Regions from separate parts of the Variovorax sp. V93 genome, predicted to be linked through region 2. Evidence: predicted binding sites of a transcription regulator. Region 2 holds the regulator's gene; the other holds the start of a gene.
What was found. The regulator NrdR, encoded in region 2, represses ribonucleotide reductase genes. The targets are predictions, from matches to a motif close to CACNANATNTNGTG.

Region 1 (10,335 bases), 2.2 Mb from region 2:
TGCGCCGGCCGCGATGCGGCGCTTGCGCGTGGCCTTGAGCAACTCGGGCTTGCGGCGCTCCAGCGGCGTCATGCTCTGGATGATGCCTTCCTTGCGGCGGATGTCGCGCTCGGCGCGGGTCATGTCGGCCTCGGTCGCCTTGGCGGCCATCTGCTGCGGCAGCTTGTCCATCAGGCTGGAGAGGCCGCCCATCTGCTTCATCTGCTGCAGCTGGCCGAGGAAGTCGTTCAGGTCGAAGCCCGCGCCGCTCTTGACCTTGGCCGCGAGCTTCTGCGCCGCCGCCACGTCGACGCCGGCCGTGACCTGCTCGACCAGCGCGACGATGTCGCCCATGCCGAGGATGCGGCCCGCGTGGCGCTCGGCGTCGAACACCTCGAGGCCGTCGATCTTCTCGCTGGTGCCCGCGAACTTGATCGGCACGCCCGTCACCTGCCGCACCGACAGCGCCGCGCCGCCGCGCGAATCGCCGTCGGTCTTGGTCAGGATGATGCCGGTGAGCGGCAGCGCTTCCTTGAAGGCCTTGGCAGTGTTGATCGCATCCTGGCCCTGCATCGCGTCGACCACGAACAGCGTTTCGACCGGATCGAGCGCGCCGTGCAGCTGCTTGATCTCGCTCATCAGCACTTCGTCGATGGCCAGGCGGCCCGCGGTGTCGACCAGCAGCACGTCGAAGAAATGGCGCTTGGCGTGGTCGAGCGCGGCGCGTGCGATGTCGAGCGGCTTCTGGTCCGGCGTGCTCGGGAACCATTCGGCGCCGGCCTGCTTCGTGACCATCTTGAGCTGCTCGATGGCGGCGGGCCGGTAGACGTCGCCCGACACCGTGAGCACTTTTTTCTTGCGCTTCTCGATCAGGTGCTTGGCCAGCTTGGCGGTGGTGGTGGTCTTGCCCGCGCCCTGCAGGCCGGCCATCAGTATCACGGCCGGCGGCTGGGCCGCAAGGTTGATGTCGGATACGCCCTCGCCCATGGTGGCGGCGAGTTCGCGGTTGACGATGCCGACCAGCGCCTGGCCCGGTTTGAGCGAGCCCAGCACTTCCTGGCCGAGCGACTTTTCCTTCACCCGGGCGACGAAATCGCGCACCACGGGCAGCGCCACGTCGGCCTCGAGCAGCGCCATGCGCACTTCGCGCAGCATGTCCTGCACATTGCTTTCGGTGATGCGGGCCTGGCCGCTCATCGTCTTGACGAGGCGGGAGAACTTTTCTGTGAGGGCGGTGGCCATGAAGGAGATGCCTTGCTGCCCGCCGCGGCGGGCCATTGGAAAGTCGTGAACTGGTATCGGCCGCTTGCTGCCGCTTCGCGAAACACCGGGAACCGGCTCTGCCGAGCCTCTGGTGTCGCCCCGTTGAGGGGGTTGGCGCCGCGACGCGAAGTGCGCAAGCCTGGGGGAGATAAACTCCGGCAATGATTTTAGCGATCCCCTCCCCACTTGCCGTGGCGCTGGGCATCGCCACCGCGGCTGCCTATGGATTTGCCGCTGCCGCGGGTGCCCGGCTGAGCCGCAAAGCCACCCAGTGGGCCCTCGGGCTGGCGTGGCTTCTGCATGCCGCGGTGCTGGGCCATGGCCTGGTCGGCAGCCAGCCGAAATTCGGCTTCGCGCCTGCGCTTTCGGTCACGGCCTGGCTGGTGCTCACGGTCTATGCGGTCGAAAGCCGCATGTACCCGCAACTCAAGGTGCGCCGCGCGCTGGCCTGGCTGGGCGCAGCCGCCGTGCTGCTGGCCATCCTGTTTCCCGGCACGCCGCTGCATGTGTCGGCATCGCCCTGGCTGCCGCTGCACCTTGCGCTGGGCATCGCCTCGTACGGCCTGTTCGGCGCCGCGGTGGTCCATGCCTGGCTGATCACGCGGGCCGAAAAGCAGATCCGCCTTGCCGCCGCCGAGCCGCAAGGCGGCGTGCCGCTGCTCACGCTCGAGCGGCTCACCTTCCGCTTCGTGATGGCCGGCTTCGTGCTGCTTTCCGCCACGCTGCTCGCGGGCCTGCTGTTCAGCGAAACGCTTTACGGCGCGAGCGTGCGCGGCTGGAAGTGGGACCACAAGACGGTGTTCTCGGTGCTCGCCTGGATCAGTTTCGCGGTGCTGCTGATCGGCCGGGTCCGCTTCGGATGGCGTGGCCGCACGGCGCGGCGCGTGCTGTATGCCGGCTCCGCCCTGCTGCTGCTGGCCTATGTGGGCTCGCGCTTCGTGCTCGAAGTGGTGCTGGCGCGCGGCGCGACATGAAATACCTGCTCGTTCTCGCGGTGCTCTGGGTGGCGATCTGGCTCTGGCGCAAGAACCGCCGGGAGGAAATGCGCGAGACCCTGCGCGAAGAGGCCGCCCGCGCCGCCAAGCGCCCGTCCGCCGCGCCGGCTTCGCCGCAGGCCATGCTGCGCTGCGCCCATTGCGGCTTGCACCTGCCTGCAAGCGATGCGATCGCGGGGCCGGGCGACGCGGTCTACTGCAGCGCGGCGCACCGCCAGGCCGCCGAGCGCGGCTGAGCGGGCGCCGCATCGATGAGCGCAGCGCCAGGAATGCACCGGTGAGCTCTTCTCCCTGGGCGCGCGGCGAGCCCGCCACCGACTGGAGCACGCTCGAGCCGGGGCGCGGCGAAAGTGCCGCGCTGCTGCGGCTGTGGCGCGGCTTCATGGCGGCGCGCTGCTTCGTTGCGCTGGTGCTCGTGCTGCTGCAGGGCGTGGCCATGGCGCTCGGCCAGACGGTGCAGCCGCTGGCCGTGGCCCTTTCGGCCGGCTATCTGGCTGCCACCTGGCTGGGCGCCCGCTACGCGCATTTCACGCCGCCGATCCGGGCCTTCGGCATGCTGTGGTTCCTCACCATCGGCATCGACCTGGGCACCTTCACCGCGCTGCAGGTGCTCCAGGGCGGCAGCATCAACTACACGCCGCTGTTCGCGCTGCCGGTGCTCATGAGCGCGGTGCTGGGCACGGTGACCGTGGGCCTGGGCACCACGGCCACGGTCACGCTGCTGCTGCTCGCCGATGCCGGCTGGCACTGGCTGCTGCAGCAGCCCGGCGATTCCTCCACCCGCTTCGTGCAGGCGGCGCTCACCGGCACCGGGCTCTTCGTGGTGGCCCTGCTGGCGCACGAGCTGGCGCGCCGGCTGGCACGCGAGGAAGAAACCGCGCTGCGCAACCGCAGCAGCGCGCAGATGCAGGCGCAGGTCAACGACCTGGTGATCGAGACGCTGAGCGAAGGCGTGCTGGTGATCGACGCCGAAGGCATGGTGCATGCGGCCAATCCGGCGGCCGACGCGATCCTGGGCCAGGGGCTGGGCCGGCTCGGCCTGCCGTTCGCGCTGCATGCGCAGCCCGCCTGGCATGCGCTGGCCGCGCTGGCGCGCCAGACCTTTGCGCGCCGTGCGCCGCAAAGCGAGGAAATCCCCGTGGCGCAGGCGCGCGGCGCCGCGCGCGAGGTGCGTGTGCGCACGCGGCTCACGCCCACCAGCGACCGGCACGTCGACAGTCTTTGCGTCATGTTCCTGCAGGACCTGCGCGAGCTCGAGGCCCGCATCCGCACCGAGAAGCTGGCGGCGATGGGCCGCATGTCGGCCGCGGTGGCGCACGAGATCCGCAATCCGCTCGCGGCCATCACGCAGGCCAGCGCGCTGCTCAACGAAGACCTCACCGACCCCGCGCACCGCAAGCTGACCAGCATGGTGCAGCACAACGCGCAGCGGCTCGCACGCATCGTGGACGACGTGCTCGACGTCTCGCGCGCGCGCCAGCAGCGCGTGCTCTCGCTCGGCGAGCAGGTCGTGCTCGATCCCGCCGTGCAGGCGCTGGCCGAGGAGTGGGTGCGCCAGACGCAGCGCCAGGGCGTGCTGATCGCGCTGGACGCCGCCGACGCCGAAGTGCGCTTCGACGTCGAGCACCTGCGCCGGCTGCTCGTGAACCTGCTGGACAATGCGGCGCGCTACGCCAGCAGCCGCGCGGGCGCGATCCAGGTCGTCACCACCACGCAGCGCGGCAGTTCCGGCCGCCCGAGCCTGCAGGTGTGGAGCGACGGCGCGCCGCTGGAGCCGGCGGTGCAGCGCCACTTGTTCGAGCCTTTTTTCTCATCCGAGAGCCGCTCCAGCGGGCTCGGCCTCTTCCTGTGCCGCGAGCTGTGCCGGCGCCACGGCGCCACCATCGGCTACGAGCGGCGCGCACTGGTCGCGGGCGGGCCCGAGGGCAACGAATTCTTCGTCAGCTTCGCGCCCAGCGAAAACCGGCTGACACAATAGCGCCGTGAGCACTCCCCATCCCTCCATGCAGCGCCCGGCCAACATCCTGGTCATCGATGACGAGCCCGACCTGCGTACGCTGTACGAGCTGACCCTGCTGCGCGAAGGCTATCGCGTCGAGGCCGCCGGCAGCGTGTCCGAAGCCTGGCAGCATCTCGAGGCGGGGCAGTTCGATGCGGTGATCACCGACATGCGGCTGCCCGACGGACAGGGCATGGAAATCATCCATCGCATCCAGAAGAACCAGCGCAGCGAGCGCTGCGTGGTGATGACGGCCTACGGCTCCGCCGAGAACGCGGTCGAGGCGCTGAAGGCCGGAGCCTTCGACTACCTGACCAAGCCGGTCGACCTGAAGCAATTCCGCGCCGTGGTCGCTTCCGCGGTGCAGGCGCAACAGACAGCGCCGGCCAAGGCCTGGCAGGCGGCGCCCGCGGGCCAGCCGCGCGCCGGCGCGCCGGCCGTTCCGGACAGCGGCGTCGCCGCGCTCGAGCGGCTGGTGGGCGACTCGGAACCGATGCGCCTGGTCAAGTCGCGCATTGCCAAGGTGGCGCGCGGCATGGCGCCGGTGCTGGTGCGCGGCGAATCGGGCACCGGCAAGGAACTGGTGGCGCGCGCCGTGCATGCCTGCAGCCAGCGCAGCGAAGGCCCGTTCGTGGCGGTCAATTGCGGCGCCATCCCCGAGAACCTGCTCGAGGCCGAATTCTTCGGCGCCCGCAAGGGCTCCTACACCGGCTCGTCGCAGGACCGCGACGGCTACTTCCAGGCTGCCCGCGGCGGCACGCTCTTTCTCGACGAAATCGGCGACCTGCCGCTGGCGATGCAGTCCAAGCTGCTGCGCGCGATCCAGGAGCGCAGCGTACGCTCCATCGGCTCGACGCAGGAAGACGCGGTCGACGTGCGCATCGTGAGCGCCACCCACAAGGATCTTCACGCTGAAGTCCAGGCCGGCCGCTTCCGGCAGGACCTGTTCTACCGGCTCAACGTGATCGAGATCGCGGTGCCCGCGCTGCGCGACCGGCGCGAGGACCTGCCGGCACTCTGCGCCGCGCTGCTCGCGCGCATTGCGCAGGACGGCGGGCTGCCGGTGCCGCATCTTTCCGCCGAACTGCTGCGCCGCCTTGCCCAGCACCGGCTCGACGGCAACGTGCGGGAGCTCGAGAACCTGCTGCACCGCGCGGTGGCGCTCAACGACGGCGACGAACTGCATCTGGACCTGATGGCACCGCGGCCGGAGGCGGCCGAAGCGCCGGCCGAGACGGCCATCGCCGAACCCGCACCCTCTTCTGCTGCGACGTCCGGCGGCGAAGCGCCTAGGTCGCCCGCCGCGGCCGTCGCGGAATCCAAGCCCTCGGCGCCCGCCCTCCCCTCGGACCTGCAGGCCTACCTCGATCAGCAGGAGCGCGAGATCCTCGTGCGCGCGCTGCACGAAAGCGGCTTCAATCGAACGGCCGCCGCCGCGCGGCTCGGCATGAGCCTGCGCCAGATCCGCTACCGCATCGCGCGGCTGGGCATCACCACGCCCGGCGGCGACGAAGGTGCCAGCACCAGCCATGCCGACGACTGAAGCACAGGCGAGCAACGACGACGGGCTCTGGCAAGCCGGCTGGTACCGCTTCGCCAAGGCGCTGCGCTCGCCGAATTTCGGCCCCCGGCCCGCGGGCGCGCAGACCGACCTGATCGTGCTGCACTCCATCAGCCTGCCGCCCGGCGAATACGGCGGCGACGCCGTGCAGCAGCTCTTCACCAACCAGCTCGACTGGGATGCGCACCCCTATTTCCAGTCGATCCGCGGCCTTGCGGTTTCCTCGCACTTCTATGTGCGGCGCAATGGCGAACTCTGGCAATTCGTGAGCTGCGACGAGCGCGCCTGGCATGCGGGCGTGTCGTCGTGGCGCGGCCGCGAGAACTGCAACGACGACTCCATCGGCATCGAGCTCGAAGGCCTCGAAGGCCAGCCGTTCGAAGAGGCGCAGTACGAGGCGCTGGCCAGCCTCTGCCCCGCCATTGCGCAGCACTACGCCATCGCGCACATCGCCGGCCACGAGCACATCGCGCCGGGCCGAAAACAGGACCCCGGCGCCGGTTTCGATTGGCAATTGCTGCGCGGGCACCTCGGCTGGAGTCCACGGATGTTTCCTCCGCAGGTGGTGCAGCGCTAATTTTTTCAATCGCGCGGCACCTCGCGATGCGCCGATCCCGCGGCGCAGCAATGAGAAAATTGCAATCGCCGCATTCAGCAACCATGCGCCCTGCAAGCCCAAATCGGCCTGCAAGCCACGCCCCATGCGGGTTGCGACAACATAGGCCAGTATTCATGCGGCATCGACGGCCGTATGCCGGGCCGAAAGAAAAAACGGCAGGGGTTGTATCCACTGGAAAACGCTACATCTAGTGGGTTGTACACCCCTCAGACCCTAGATATAGTGTCCTCCGTCCGGTCAACAACGCCGGCGCGACGCCTAACCAAGGCATCGCCATCCAACAAGAATTGCCAACCGAGAGGAAGCGAATGCAAACAGCCCTGAACACCCCATCGACCTCGCGTGCCGTTCCCTCCACGCCCACGCAGCAGCAGCGCGACACCGCTGGCTCGCCCGCCGGACAGAACCTCGCGCACTACCAGATCATCCGCCGCAACGGCGCCGTGGTTCCCTTCGAACCCAACAAGATCGCCATCGCGATGATGAAAGCCTTCCTGGCCGTGCACGGCACCCAGGGCGCGGCTTCGGCCAGCGTACGCGAAACCGTCGACGCGCTCACGCAAGGCGTGATCCGCGCGATGGTGCGTTCGCGGCCGGGCGGCGGCACCTTCCACATCGAAGACGTGCAGGACCAGGTCGAACTCGGCCTGATGCGCGGCGGCCACCACGAGATCGCGCGCGCCTACGTGCTCTACCGCGAGCGCCGCACGCAGGAGCGTTCCAAGCAGGTCGAGCAGGAAGCGCCGGCCACGCCGACGCTGCACGTGCTGGACAACGGCGAACGCGTCGCGCTCGACCTGAACCAGCTCAAGGGCCTGATCGAATCGGCCTGCGAAAACCTGGGCGACAGCATCACCGCCGCACCGATCGTCGCCGAGACGATGCGCAACCTGTACGACGGCGTGCCGCTCGACGAGGTCTACAAGGCCTCGATCCTGGCGGCCCGCACGCTGATCGAAAAAGACCCCGACTACACCTTCGCGACCGCCCGCCTGCTGCTGCACACGATCTTCAAGGAGATCATCGGCCGCGAAGTGATGCCCGCCGAGCGCGCCACGGCCTACGCCGACTACTTCCCGCAGTTCATCAAGAAGGGCGTCGAGAACGACCTGCTCGACGAGAAGCTGCTGCAGTACGACCTGCCGCGCCTGGGCGCCGCGCTCAAGGCCGAACGCGACAACCAGTTCGACTACCTGGGCCTGCAAACGCTGTACGACCGCTACTTCCTGCACGTGCGCAAGTCGCGCATCGAACTGCCGCAGGCCTTCTTCATGCGCGTGGCCATGGGCCTGTCGCTCGGCGAGATCGACCGCGAAGCCCGCGCCATCGAGTTCTACGAGGTGCTGTCGTCCTTCGACTTCATGTCGAGCACCCCCACCCTGTTCAACGCCGGCACGCTGCGCTCGCAGCTCTCCAGCTGCTACCTGACCACCGTGCCCGACGACCTGGACGGCATCTACGAGTCGATCAAGGAAAACGCGCTGCTCTCCAAGTTCGCGGGCGGCCTGGGCAACGACTGGACCCGCGTGCGCGCGCTCGGCAGCCACATCAAGGGCACCAACGGCGAATCGCAGGGCGTGGTGCCCTTCCTCAAGGTGGTCAACGACACGGCCGTGGCCGTGAACCAGGGCGGCAAGCGCAAGGGCGCCGTCTGCACGTACCTGGAAACCTGGCACCTGGACATCGAGGAGTTCCTGGAACTGCGCAAGAACACCGGTGACGACCGCCGCCGCACGCACGACATGAACACCGCCAACTGGATCCCCGACCTCTTCATGCGCCGTGTGATGGAAAAGGGCACCTGGACGCTGTTCTCGCCCTCCAACGTGCCCGACCTGCACGACAAGTTCGGCGCCGATTTCGAGCAGGCCTACACCGCCTACGAAGAAAAGGCCGCGCGCGGCGAGATCAAGCCGGCGCGCACGGTCCAGGCCTCGGACCTGTGGCGCAAGATGCTCACGATGCTGTTCGAGACCGGCCATCCGTGGATCACGTTCAAGGACGCCTGCAACGTGCGCTCGCCGCAGCAGCACGCCGGCGTGGTGCACTCGTCGAACCTGTGCACCGAGATCACGCTGAATACCAGCGACACCGAAACCGCCGTCTGCAACCTGGGTTCGGTGAACCTGCTGCAGCACCTGAAGGACGGCAAGGTCGACCAGGAAAAGCTCAAGAAGACGATCTCGACGGCAATGCGCATGCTCGACAACGTGATCGACATCAACTACTACGCCGTGAAGAAGGCGCGCGACTCGAACCTGCGCCACCGCCCGGTCGGCCTGGGCCTGATGGGCTTCCAGGACGCACTGTACGAACTGCGCATTCCCTACGCTTCGCAGGAAGCCGTGCAGTTTGCCGACGAGTCGATGGAAGCCATCTGCTACCACGCCTACTGGGCCTCTACCGAGCTGGCCCGCGAGCGCGGCAAGTACTCGAGCTACAAGGGCTCGCTCTGGGACAAGGGCATCCTTCCGATCGACACGCTCGACCTGCTCGAAAAAGCCCGCGGCGGCTACGTCGAGGTCGACCGCTCGGCCACGCTCGACTGGGAAGCCCTGCGCCAGAAGATCAAGGCCGACGGCATGCGCAATTCCAACTGCGTGGCCATCGCCCCGACCGCGACCATCTCGAACATCATCGGCGTCGACGCTTCCATCGAGCCCTGCTTCGGCAACCTCTCGGTCAAGTCGAACCTGTCGGGCGAGTTCACCGTCATCAACCACTACCTGGTGCGCGACCTGAAGCGCCTGGGACTGTGGGACGACGTCATGGTGATGGACCTGAAGCACTTCGACGGTTCGCTGCGCCCGATCGACCGCGTGCCGCAGGACGTGAAGGCGCTCTACGCCACCGCGTTCGAAGTCGAGACCACCTGGCTGGTCGAAGCCGCAGCGCGCCGCCAGAAGTGGATCGACCAGGCACAGTCGCTCAACATCTACATGGCCGGCGCATCTGGCAAGAAGCTCGACGACACCTACAAGCTCGCATGGCTGCGCGGCTTGAAGACCACCTACTACCTGCGCACGCAGAGCGCGACGCACGCCGAGAAATCCACCGTGCAGTCGGGCCGCCTCAACGCGGTGTCCTCGGGCAGCGATGCACCTTCGGGCATGAGCGCACTCGAAGCCGCGGCTGCCGCAGCGAAGGCGCAGATGAGTGCGATGCCTGCCACCGACATCGCCTTCTGCGGCGTCGACGATCCGACTTGCGAAGCATGCCAATGACGCGCGAGTGATGTCAGAGAGGTGCATGCACGACGCGCGAACTCTCAGTCGATCACGGCATCGACTGACATCGCGCGATGCATGAGAGCAACATAACAACCACATAAATGGAGCGCGACGTGAACGAGCACTTTGCAACTCACATCGTTGCTCCGATAATTGAGCATTGGATTTTTCTATGTTGACCTGGGACGAAGAAGTCAAGCCCTCCTTATCAAAGGATATGCAACAAGGATTGCAGCAACACCACGCATCGACCAGCGGCCTGTCCGCAGGCCGACCGGTGGATGCTCCGACTTCGCCGATTGCACAACCCGCGGCACCCGCCGCGGCCCAGCGCGTCAAGGCTTCCGACAAGCGCATCATCAACGGCCAGACCGACGTCAACCAGCTGGTGCCGTTCAAGTACAAGTGGGCCTGGGAAAAATACCTCGCCACCTGCGCCAACCACTGGATGCCGCAGGAAGTGAACATGACGCGCGACATCGCGCTCTGGAAAGACCCGAACGGCCTGACCGAAGACGAGCGCCGCATCGTCAAGCGCAACCTCGGCTTCTTCGTGACCGCCGACTCGCTGGCCGCCAACAACATCGTGCTGGGCACCTACCGCCACATCACGGCGCCCGAATGCCGCCAGTTCCTGCTGCGCCAGGCCTTCGAGGAAGCGATCCACACGCACGCCTACCAGTACATCG
Region 2 (10,335 bases):
AGTTCGGCAAATACTTTTTCGCCCACGTGGCCGGCATCGCGCCAGCGGTCGGCAAACTGGTGCAGCGCGCGGTTGTGCGCCTTCAGGTCGGTGGGGTTGGCGTGTTCGGCCGCCCAGGCCCGCACTTCTTCGATCAGCGCCACGCGATGGGCGCGATGCTCCGCCGCATCGGCACGAACCTTTTCGAGCCAGGCCTCGACCACCTTGTGGGCTTCGTTGCAGGCTTCGTCGAAGCGCTTCCACAGCGCGTGGTTGGGCACGCCGCCCTGGTCGGCCTGCTTCCACTGGTCGCGCAGCGAGCGCAGCGTTTCCTGCATTTTGCGGCCGCCGAGCGCCTGGCCTTCGGGGCGCTTGAGCAAACCTTCGGCCTTGGCGACCAAGTCTTCGCGCACCTTGTCGGCGCTCCAGCGCTGCCAGCCTTCGAGCTCGCCGGCTGCGACCAGCGCCGCATGCACGCGCGCTTCGAGCGGCGCCTCGACCAGCTTGCCGTGTTCCTTCAGCACCGCGCGCAAGGCGGCGGCCGCGCCGGCGCTGGCCTTGCCGTGGCCTTCGGCGGTTTCCTGTTCGAGCTTGGCCAGGGCCGCCTGCACGGCGTCCTGCGCTGCTGCGCGCACGGACGGATCGACCTTGGGCGCTGCAGGCTTGGCGGGTGCCGCCTTGGGTGCGACGACCTCGCCGCGCGCGGCGCGAAGCTCGTCGGCCCACACCGGCACCGGCGGCAAGGGGGCCGCAGCGTCGGCGGCCGCGGCCTGCGCCTGGGCCAATGCCGCATGGAAGGCATCCGAGACGACCAGCAACTGCGCCTTCGACGATTCGAGCTGCGGCGCAAACCTGGCGTCCAGGCTGCTCCAGTTGGCATCGGCCGTGATGTCGGCGGCCTGCTGCTGCCAGTGGGCCACGTCGGCGCGCAGTGACTCCTCGGCGGCCTGGGCGTCCTGCCAGCCCTTGGTCGACAGCACTTCGAAGCGCTGGGCCAGCAGCACGGCGGCCTCGCGGTGCACCTGGGCGCGGTGCTGCAGGTCTTCGATGCCCTTGACGCGTTCGGCCAGTTGCACCTTGAAACCCGCCAGCGGCTCGCGCGACAGGGGCGCGCCGGCCTTGGCGGCGTCGCGCTGCCAGGCGAGCGCATCGGCGATGTTGAGCTTGGGCTGGGCCAGCAGCGCCTCGGCCTTTTGCGCCCATTCGGCGGCGATGGCCTCCTGGCTCTTGGCGCGCTTGAGTTCGTCGAGCTTTTCGCGCAGCAGGCGCGCCGCGCCCTTGTCGCGGCCGCTCAGCTCCTTGAAGACTTCCTGCATCTGCTCGGGCGCGGGGTTGCCGGCGAGCCAGTCGCGGATGCGCGCGGCGCGCTCGCCCGAAGTTGGCGCGGTGAAGGCGCCGCCGGTGAGCGTGTCGAGGGCCTGGAGGTCGTGTGGCTTGGAAGAAGTAGAGGTCACTTGCGCGAAATCGTTGTCTGAAGAGAGAAAGCGAAGGCGCCGGCAAAGGCCGGCGCACATCGACATTTTCACCCAGTTGTGGCGGGCGGTTGAATTCCATGCCGCAACCGCAGCCAAATGGCTGCCGGAAGCGGGCGCGGGATGGCTACCTATATGGCGAGACGGGGCGGAAAACCAAGTGGGTGTTTGTCACTTCATGGCCAGGTCGAGCTCGGCGCCGGGCTTCCAGTCGCCACCGCTCGCCTTGGTCTTCACGGCACCGAGGAACAGGCGTTCGCTCGGCAGCTTCTGGGCCAGCAGGTAGTCGCGCACCACGGCGCCGCGCTCCACGGCCAGCTGCCGTATCGACTCCTCGTCGACCGGAATGCTCGCGAGCAGCAGGTTTTCCATTTCCTTCACCGGCAGGTCCTTGGCGAGGCCGACCATGTTGCGCGGCTTGGTGATGTCCGCGCGCTTGTACACGGCGGTCAGCAGCTCGGGGTATTCGGCATCGGTCACCGGCGGCACCTCGGTGCCCGCCTGGCCGCCGCGCACCGCCACGCGCCGCTTCTCGGCCTGGGCGAGCTGGCGCAGGCGCTGGCGCTGGTAGGCGTCGCGCTCCTTTTCGAGGCTGGCCGTGCCGACCACCGTCATCTGCAGGCTCGGACGCTCCGTCAGCGCCTTGACGACCTTGTCCAGGCTCTCCTTGGCAGTGGTACTGAGCACGGCGCTTCCGGGCTCGAAAGTGATGGTGCTCGACTCGCCGCTGCCGCCGCCGAGCCCGCCGGTCAGCAGGCTGAACGGCGAGGTCACGGCCTTGACGATCAGGTTGACCACCGCCTTGAAGATCAACGGGCCGATGCTGAACTGCGGGTCGTTGAGCGAGCCCCTGAGCGGCAGGTCCACGTCGATCACGCCGTTGCGGTCGGCCAGCAGCGCCACCGCGAGCCGCACCGGCAGGCTGTTGGGCGCACCCTGCACTTCGTCGCCGAACTGCAGCTGGTTGAGCACCAGCTTGTTGGAGGCCGTGAGCTGGCCATCGGGCGCGATCTTGTAGTTGACGTCCATGCTCATCTTGCCGCGCTCGATGCCGTGGCCGGCGTAGCGCACCGAATACGGCGACAGCGGCGCCAGGTCGAGATCGCGCATCTTGGCAGTGATGTCGAGTTCGAGCGGCTTGGCCAGCGGGTTGAGCTTGCCGGTGATTTCCAGCGCGGCCGTCTGCTGCGCCTTGCCGCGCAGTTCCAGGTCGGCCAGCGCGGGGCGGCCGCTTTCGCCCTTGGGCGGGTTCGACGAGAAGGAACTGAGCTTGCCGGTCAGTTCGCTCAGGTCGGCCGAGTAGTTGGGCTTCACGAACAGGTCGGTGAAATCGACCCGGCCGTTGACCAGGCTCATCGGGCCGAAATTGATGACCGGCTTGGGCCCCGAATCGGCTTCGGCCTGCGCAGCCGCCACGGGCGCTGCGGCCGGTTTGGCCGGCTCGGGGGCGCCGCCGACCATGGCCTCGGCCGACACCGGCGCACCGCCGCCACCCGATGGCTGCTGTGGCCCGCCGCGCGTCGTGGTGGTGGTTCCGCCGAGGCTGCGCCGGGTCTTGACCTCCGCGCTTGCCGCGGCTGCGGCGTTGGCCTCCGCTTCCCCCTTCTTGGTGAGGTTCACCAGGTTGAGCCGGCCGGTGGGATCGACGATCACGCGGGCGAAGAAATCGGTCAGCGTGGTTTCCCGCACGTCCACCGCCGGTGCGGCGTTGGGCGCCATGCTCACCTGCAGGCCGCGCAGGCTCAAGGTCTTCCAGCTCAGCAACTGGTTGGTGTTGCGGTCGAAGCCGGGCGACTGGGTCAGCGAGATGCTGTTGGCGCGGAAGTCGTCGAGCGCCGTGTCCCCGGCCAGCTTGATCGTCATGCCGGCTGGTGCGCTCGCATAGCGCACGGTTCCTCTGTAGCTTGCGAAGGCGCGGCGAATGTCGACGTTGAGCGCGTCGGCGTAGTAGGCCTTGAAGGCATGGGCGGGAAACGACGCCACTTCGAGCCGGCCCTCGGCCGACAGCGGCTTGAGCACCATGTTGCCCTTGTAGTCGAAACGGCCCGGCTCCGAACGCCTGGAACCGATGCGCCCCGAGACCTGCAAAGGCGAGACCGTGCCGGTTTCGGGCGCGACCTTCTGTGCCTTCAGGCTGAATGCCGTGATCTCGACGACCACCGGCGTGGCGCTGGCCTTGTCGGCATAGGAAAGCGTGCCGTTGTCGACCGCCAGGGTGCCGATGGTCAACGCCCAGGGTTTGGTGTTGGCGCCGGGCGGCGCCGCTTCGGGGCCTGAGCCGGCGGGCTTGGGCGCGGCCGCCTTGGCCTGCACCGCTCCGCCGCCGCCGGCCGGCACCTTGAGCCAGCGCTCGAACATCCAGCGCTTTTCGCTGTCGCGCTCGACCTGCACCTTGGGATTGGTGGCAGTGAAGGAGGCCACGTTCAGCGTGTGCCTGGTCATGTCGACCTCGGCATCGACCAGCTCGAAGCGGCCGACGCTTGCCAGCGCGGTCTTCGCCTGGGTGAGCGCCAGGCCATCGACGGCCAGGCGCCGCGCCTTGAACCGGAGATCGGGCCGGGCCCAGGCGACGTCGATCTGCCCGCTGAGCTTGCCGTCGAGCGTGGGCTCCAGGCTGTGCGCGAGGTACGGAGCCGCCAGCGACAGCGGCAGCGCATCGACCTCGGTCTGCACCTCGGCCACCTTGTCGGTGGCGCTGCCCTGGAACTTGAGCGTGGCGCCGGCAAGGGCGGTGCTGCCGCTGAACCGGGCCGGCTTCTCCATGGGCCAGGTGAGCCCGGTCAGGTCGAGGCCGAGCGCGGTCGTCTCGATGGCCGCGGCCGGCTGAACGGTTTCATCGCGCCACCCGATGCGCCCGCCGCTGAGGGCCACCTTGTCGACCTGGACCTTCAGCTTCGGCTTTTCGGGGGCCTTGCCGTCCGGCGCGCTTGCGGCGGCGGCGGGGGCTTGTGCCACCTTCTCTGCCGCTCCGGTGGCCGGATCGGTGGCCAGCAGGTTCAACTGGCCCTTGGCATCGCGCGCGACCGCAAGCTGCGGATTGGCCAGCGCGACTTCGCTCAGGTGAAACACCGCTTCCAGCGGCCGCACGTCGGCCAGCGCCAGCTTGAGCGAATCGAAACCCAGCAGGTCCCGCCCCCGGGCATCGCCGAGCTTTGCCTTGTGCGCTTCGACGGTGCCGGTGATCTTGAGGCCGGCGGTGGCGGCCTGCTCGAAGTCGATCTTCAGGTCGGCATCGAGGCTGCCCGCCTGCAGCTGCACGGGCAGGCCGCCCGGGATGTAGCCCAGGTACGGCGCCAGGTCGAGGCCCTTGAACTGCACATGGGCATCGGTCTTGCGGCTCTTCGCGAACGGCGTGGTGAGGGCTGCCGAATCGAACTTGCTGCCGTTGAGCGCAAAAGCCAGCTTGGGCTCGGTGTTGATGTCGCGCTTGGAGGCCAGGTTGCTCAGGAACGGCACGTTGAGAACGAAGCCGCGCAGTTCGTGCCTGCGCTTGACGGTCTGGTCGTCGAAATCGACCGCGCCGTCCCTGATCGAGATGTTGTAGATCGCAAAGCGCGCCGGCTCGGCCTTGGGATCGGGCGGCGGGCCGGCTGCGAGCTTGGCCAGGATGTCGTCGATGTCGTACTTGCCGTCGGCCAGGTGCGTGAGCAGGATGGCCGGCGCCTCGACCGTCACCGCATCGATCACCGGCGCCAGCCGCAGGATCGACTGCAGTTCTGCGTCGGCATAGATGCGCTTGACCGCCACCTGGGGCCGGCTGCCGTCGGCCGTGGCTATGCGCAGGTCGTGCAGTGCGAGCTCAAGCGTCCAGGGCTTGAAATCGATCTTGCCGACGGTAACCTGCCGGCCCAGCTTTTCGCTCGCGATCTTCTGGAGCTGGCTCTTGGCAATCGGCGGCACCGCCAGCCAGGCGACGACCCAGAGAGCCAGGAGAACCAGCAACGCGACGATCCCACGTCGCACCCATTTGTTTTGTTTGAGCGAAGCTACATCCATCGCGGGAGTGTGCCGCAAAGAAGCAGGCCGCCAGAAACAAGAAAGCCCGGCAATTCGACGAAATGTCTCATTACCGGGCTTGATGGCGGGCACAAAACCCATGCCATCGTTTCGCGCGACCGGAAGTCAATGGTTCCTGCCGTGCTGGCAGCAAGAGATTGCCGCCATGGATCCTCCATCGTTCCGACCCTTGACTTGCACCTCGGGCCGTAGGATTTCGGAAAACCGCCTGAGAACTCAGGCGTGTTCAGATTAGGCGCCGCACCCTTGCATTGCAATGCCGTCTTTCAAGGGTTTTCCCTTAGATTTTGTTTAAATGTGTAATCACATAAGGGAATAGGCTCTTATACTTGACCGGGTATTTAGCCGCGCTAGAATCCCGCCTGCCCCTGGCTGCCCCAGACCCAGCAGGGGCCACCTGAATCCGCTGCCGAGTTCCCCCGGCTTGATCAGGCCACCGCGCTCCTACCCTACACCTCCATGCGCGGAGCCTGATTCGTACCAATCCAAGCGCCGCTGCCTTCATCCATCGCCTCACCGGCGCTGCGACCCAGGTGCCGCACAGAAAGGAAGAGCGATGAACAAGGCGTTTGATGCCACGGCCCGCGGGCTGAGGACCTTTGTGTCCGACGTGGCAGACGGCTTTTTTGAAATCACCCACAACGGGTTTGCACTGGTCGGCCTGGCCATCGTGTTCGCGGCCCTCGCCCTGGTCGCGCGGCCCGATCTGCGCAAGACCGGCGAGGAACAGCTCATGGGCTGGCTGCAGTCGCGCAAGCCCGCGCCTGAAGCCACCGACCTGGAGCCGACCGCCATCGTGCGCACCACGGCCGCGAGCCCCGGCGACCTGCCCAAGCAGCAGGCCGCCGTGGCCTATTGGCTCAGCAAGAAGTACCGCGTGGCGGCCGAACCGCTGAGCGTGCTGGTTGCAGAGGCCTACCACCTCGGCAAGCGCACCAAGCTCGACCCGACGCTGATCCTGGCCATCATGGCCGTCGAATCGAGCTTCAACCCCTTTGCCCAGAGCCAGGTGGGCGCCCAGGGCCTGATGCAGGTAATGACGCGCGTGCACGGCGACAAGTACGAAAGCGCGGGCGGCACGCTCACCGCCTTCGACCCCGTGACCAACATGCGCGTCGGCGTGAAGGTGCTGCAGGAATGCATCGCCCGCGCCGGATCGCTCGAAGGCGGCCTGCGCTACTACGTGGGCGCCGCCAACCTCGAGGACGACGGGGGCTACGCAGGCAAGGTCATGGCCGAGCACGAACGGCTGGTGCAGGTGGCCAACGGCCGCAATCCGCCAACGATGGCAACGCCCGCGGCGCCGGTCGTGCGGGCGCAGGCCCAGCCGATCCCGGTTGCCGTGCCGCCCAAGCCGCAACAGGCGGCCGAGCCGGCCGCGGACCCGCAGAAAGTGGCCCTGCTGTCGGGCGTTTCCTGAGCCCCTGCGCTACACTCCACCCCGTACGCGACTGGCGATAGGCGCAGCACCCCGCAAGGTGCCCTGCGCTGACGTGGAATACCACTGGGAAGCGTGCCGCCTGGCATCCATTCAGGCGTTCAGCCGTTCGCCTGGGCAGCCCTTGTTTGGTTGAAGAACAAGGACCTCGTCTTCAAAGGACTGCCATGTACCACCGCAACATCCTGGTCGAACAGACCGATCCTGAAATCTGGGCTGCCATCCAGGCCGAAAACGCGCGCCAGGAACACCACATCGAGCTGATCGCGAGTGAGAACTACGCCTCGCCGGCCGTCATGGCCGCCCAGGGCTCGCAGCTCACCAACAAGTACGCCGAAGGCTACCCGGGCAAGCGCTACTACGGCGGCTGCGAGCACGTCGACGTGGCCGAGCAACTGGCCATCGACCGCATCAAGCAGATCTTCGGCGCCGACGCCGCCAACGTGCAGCCGCACTGCGGCGCCTCGGCCAACGAGGCCGTCATGCTGGCCTTCCTGAAGCCCGGCGACACCATCATGGGCATGAGCCTGGCCGAAGGCGGCCACCTGACGCACGGCATGCCGCTGAACATGAGCGGCAAGTGGTTCAACGTGGTGAGCTACGGCCTGGACGCCAACGAGGCCATCGACTACGACGCGATGGAGCGCAAGGCGCACGAGCACATGCCCAAGCTGATCATCGCGGGCGCCTCGGCCTACTCGCTGCGCATCGACTTCGAGCGCTTCGCCAAGGTGGCCAAGGACGTGGGCGCGATCTTCATGGTCGACATCGCCCACTACGCCGGCCTGGTGGCCGCGGGCGTGTACCCCAACCCGGTGCCGCACGCCGACGTGGTCACCTCCACCACCCACAAGAGCCTGCGCGGCCCGCGCGGCGGCATCATCCTGATGAAGTCGCAGCATGAGAAAGCCATCAACAGCGCGATCTTCCCGGGCCTGCAGGGCGGCCCGCTGATGCACGTGATCGCCGCCAAGGCCGTGGCGTTCAAGGAAGCCATGTCGCCCGAGTTCAAGGCCTACCAGCAGCAGGTGGTCAAGAACGCCCAGATCGTGGCCGACACGCTCACCAAGCGCGGCCTGCGCATCGTGAGCGGGCGCACCGAAAGCCACGTGATGCTGGTCGACCTGCGCGCCAAGGGCATCACCGGCAAGGAAGCCGAAGCCGTGCTGGGCAGCGCCCACATGACGATCAACAAGAACGCGATCCCCAACGACCCTGAAAAGCCGATGGTCACCAGCGGCGTGCGCATCGGCACCCCCGCCATGACCACGCGCGGCTTCAAGGACGAAGAGGCGCGCATCACCGCGAACCTGATCGCCGACGTGCTCGAGAACCCGCGCGACGCCGCCAACATCGACGCGGTCCGCGCCAAGGTGCACGCGCTGACGAGCCGGTTCCCGGTCTACCGCTGATCCCGCAAGAAGTGGCCGCATGAAATGCCCTTTTTGCGGTCATCTCGAAACGCAGGTCGTCGAGACCCGCGTTTCGGAAGACGCCGACTTCGTGCGCAGGCGCCGCCAGTGCAGCGCCTGCGACAAGCGCTTCACCACCTATGAGCGGCCCGACGTCAACTTTCCGGTGGTCGTCAAGAAGGACGGCAGCCGCGCCGACTTCGAATCGGGCAAGGTCCGCGCCTCGATGATGCTGGCGCTGCGCAAGCGGCCGGTCAGCATCGAGCAGATCGACAACGCCCTGCTGCGCATCGAGCAGAAGCTCCTGGCCAGCGGCCTGCGCGAAATCGATTCGACCAAGGTGGGCGAACTCGTGATGCGTGAGCTCAAGAAGCTCGACAAGGTGGCCTACGTGCGCTTTGCCTCGGTGTACCGCAGCTTCGAGGACGTGGACGAGTTCCGGCAGCTGCTGCGGGACATCTGAAGAGCCGCGCGCTCAGCGGTTCCAGCAGGCCTGCACCAACGCATTCGAAGCGCTGGTCTGGCCGGCCGCCAGCTTGACGCCCTGCTGGTTCACCGTGAGCGTTCCGCACTCGTCGGCTTTCGATGCGCCCTGAGGCACGGCTTGCAGCGTGTAGGTGGTTGCCGTTCTTGCGGCGTAGCCGATGGCGTAGTTCGCCGTGCCGGACGATGGCGCCTGCTGCAGCCCGGCCGGCAGCGGGACGGTCGCAGGTGGATATTGCCCGCTGGCCGTCAGGTAGCGCTCGGTCCATTGGGCCGCCTGCAGCAGTTGCTGCTTGGCATCGGCCCGCTTGGCCCGCTGCACATAGCGCGTGTAGCTCGGATAGGCAATCGCGGCCAGGATGGCAATCACCGCCGCCACGATCATGAGTTCGACCAGCGTGAAGCCGCGCGGGCGAATCCGCTCCTTGCGGGCCTGCATTTCAGGATATATGTTCATGCGGCCTCAATTCCACGAGATCAGGTTGCGCCAGCCGAAGCGGCGCACGGCTTGCGGCAGCTCGGTCTCGTTGCAGCCGCCGGCCGCATTGCAGATCACGTGCTTGCCTTTTTCCGCGGCGTTCTGCGGCCGAAAGACGATGTCGTCCCGGCCCGAGTGGTTGCGGAAGCCGAGATAGCCGCCCAGCGCGCTGGTGGACCCGTTGTAGGCGATGCCGTCGGGGACGACGCCGCTGAAGAAGTCGATCACCATCGACCAGCCGTCGTCGCTGGTGCCCGGCGCGCAGTCGAGCGAATTGCTCGCCGAGCCGGGAATGGTGGACGAGAACAGGCCCGCGCTGCCGCTCAGCGCGTCGCCCGGGTAGACGATGCGCTCGCCGGCGGTTCCCAGTTCCAGGTACCAGCCGCGCTTGCCGCCTGAGCCGCTGTAGCTCACGCCGTGGCTCGACGCGGTGCGGAATTCCACGTCGCCTTCCTTCACCGTGCCGGCGCCGATGGTCTGCGCCACCAGGTCGGCCAGCACCGCGGTGCCCGTGCTGCCGTTGGCGCGGTCCCAGACGCCGTACAGGTACTGCCTGGCGCTGCTGCTTTCGTCGCCGGCGGCAAACAGCCGGCCGGTGCCGAACATCACCATGTAGCCGCCGCGCGGATGGTCGGCGACCAGCGGCGCGGCCGTGATCGGCTGCGTGGCGCCGGCGGCGAACAGCGGCGTGCCGTCCAGGCTCGATGCTGCAGTGCCGGAGCCCAAGGTAGCCTTCCAGTCGCTGCTCTTGCCGCTGCTCAGGTCGAACTTCCAGAGGTTGCCGAGCAGGTCGCCGGCATAGACGTAGTCGACCTTGCCGTCGCCGTTGCTGTCCACCACCTGCGGCGCCGAGAGCCCGTTGCCGGTGCCGGTGGCCTGCGTGGCGGGCGCGGGGATCTTCAGCACGGACTTGTCGCCGTCGAGGTATTGGATCCACAGCATCGCCTTCTCGCTCGTGCTGTTGTAGCCGTTGCCCAGGATCACGGCCCGGCGGCCGTTGTTGAGCGGCGCCACCTGCAGCGCGCGCCTGGAAAAGGAATCGAGCACGGGTTGCTG

Region 1: a site for NrdR is predicted at 6,628-6,641, ahead of ACAM54_RS04500 (ribonucleoside-diphosphate reductase subunit alpha). Genes of this name have one in related genera too.

The regions. Positions count from the first base shown of each region.
Region 1 is NZ_AP028669.1:1,004,857-1,015,191, reverse strand. It holds gene ffh (signal recognition particle protein) at 1-1,221, opposite strand, end outside; gene ACAM54_RS04525 (inner membrane protein YpjD) at 1,404-2,216, shown strand; gene ACAM54_RS04520 (PP0621 family protein) at 2,213-2,473, shown strand; gene ACAM54_RS04515 (nitrogen regulation protein NR(II)) at 2,515-4,215, shown strand; gene ACAM54_RS04510 (sigma-54-dependent transcriptional regulator) at 4,241-5,779, shown strand; gene ampD (1,6-anhydro-N-acetylmuramyl-L-alanine amidase AmpD) at 5,766-6,374, shown strand; gene ACAM54_RS04500 (ribonucleoside-diphosphate reductase subunit alpha) at 6,725-9,640, shown strand; gene ACAM54_RS04495 (ribonucleotide-diphosphate reductase subunit beta) at 9,819-10,335, shown strand, end outside.
Region 2 is NZ_AP028669.1:3,165,378-3,175,712, forward strand. It holds gene ACAM54_RS15090 (DUF349 domain-containing protein) at 1-1,493, opposite strand, end outside; gene ACAM54_RS15095 (DUF748 domain-containing protein) at 1,623-5,447, opposite strand; gene ACAM54_RS15100 (transglycosylase SLT domain-containing protein) at 6,025-6,888, shown strand; ZMP/ZTP riboswitch at 6,906-7,032, shown strand; gene glyA (serine hydroxymethyltransferase) at 7,074-8,318, shown strand; gene nrdR (transcriptional regulator NrdR) at 8,338-8,781, shown strand; gene ACAM54_RS15115 (type IV pilin protein) at 8,794-9,258, opposite strand; gene ACAM54_RS15120 (pilus assembly protein) at 9,265-10,335, opposite strand, start outside.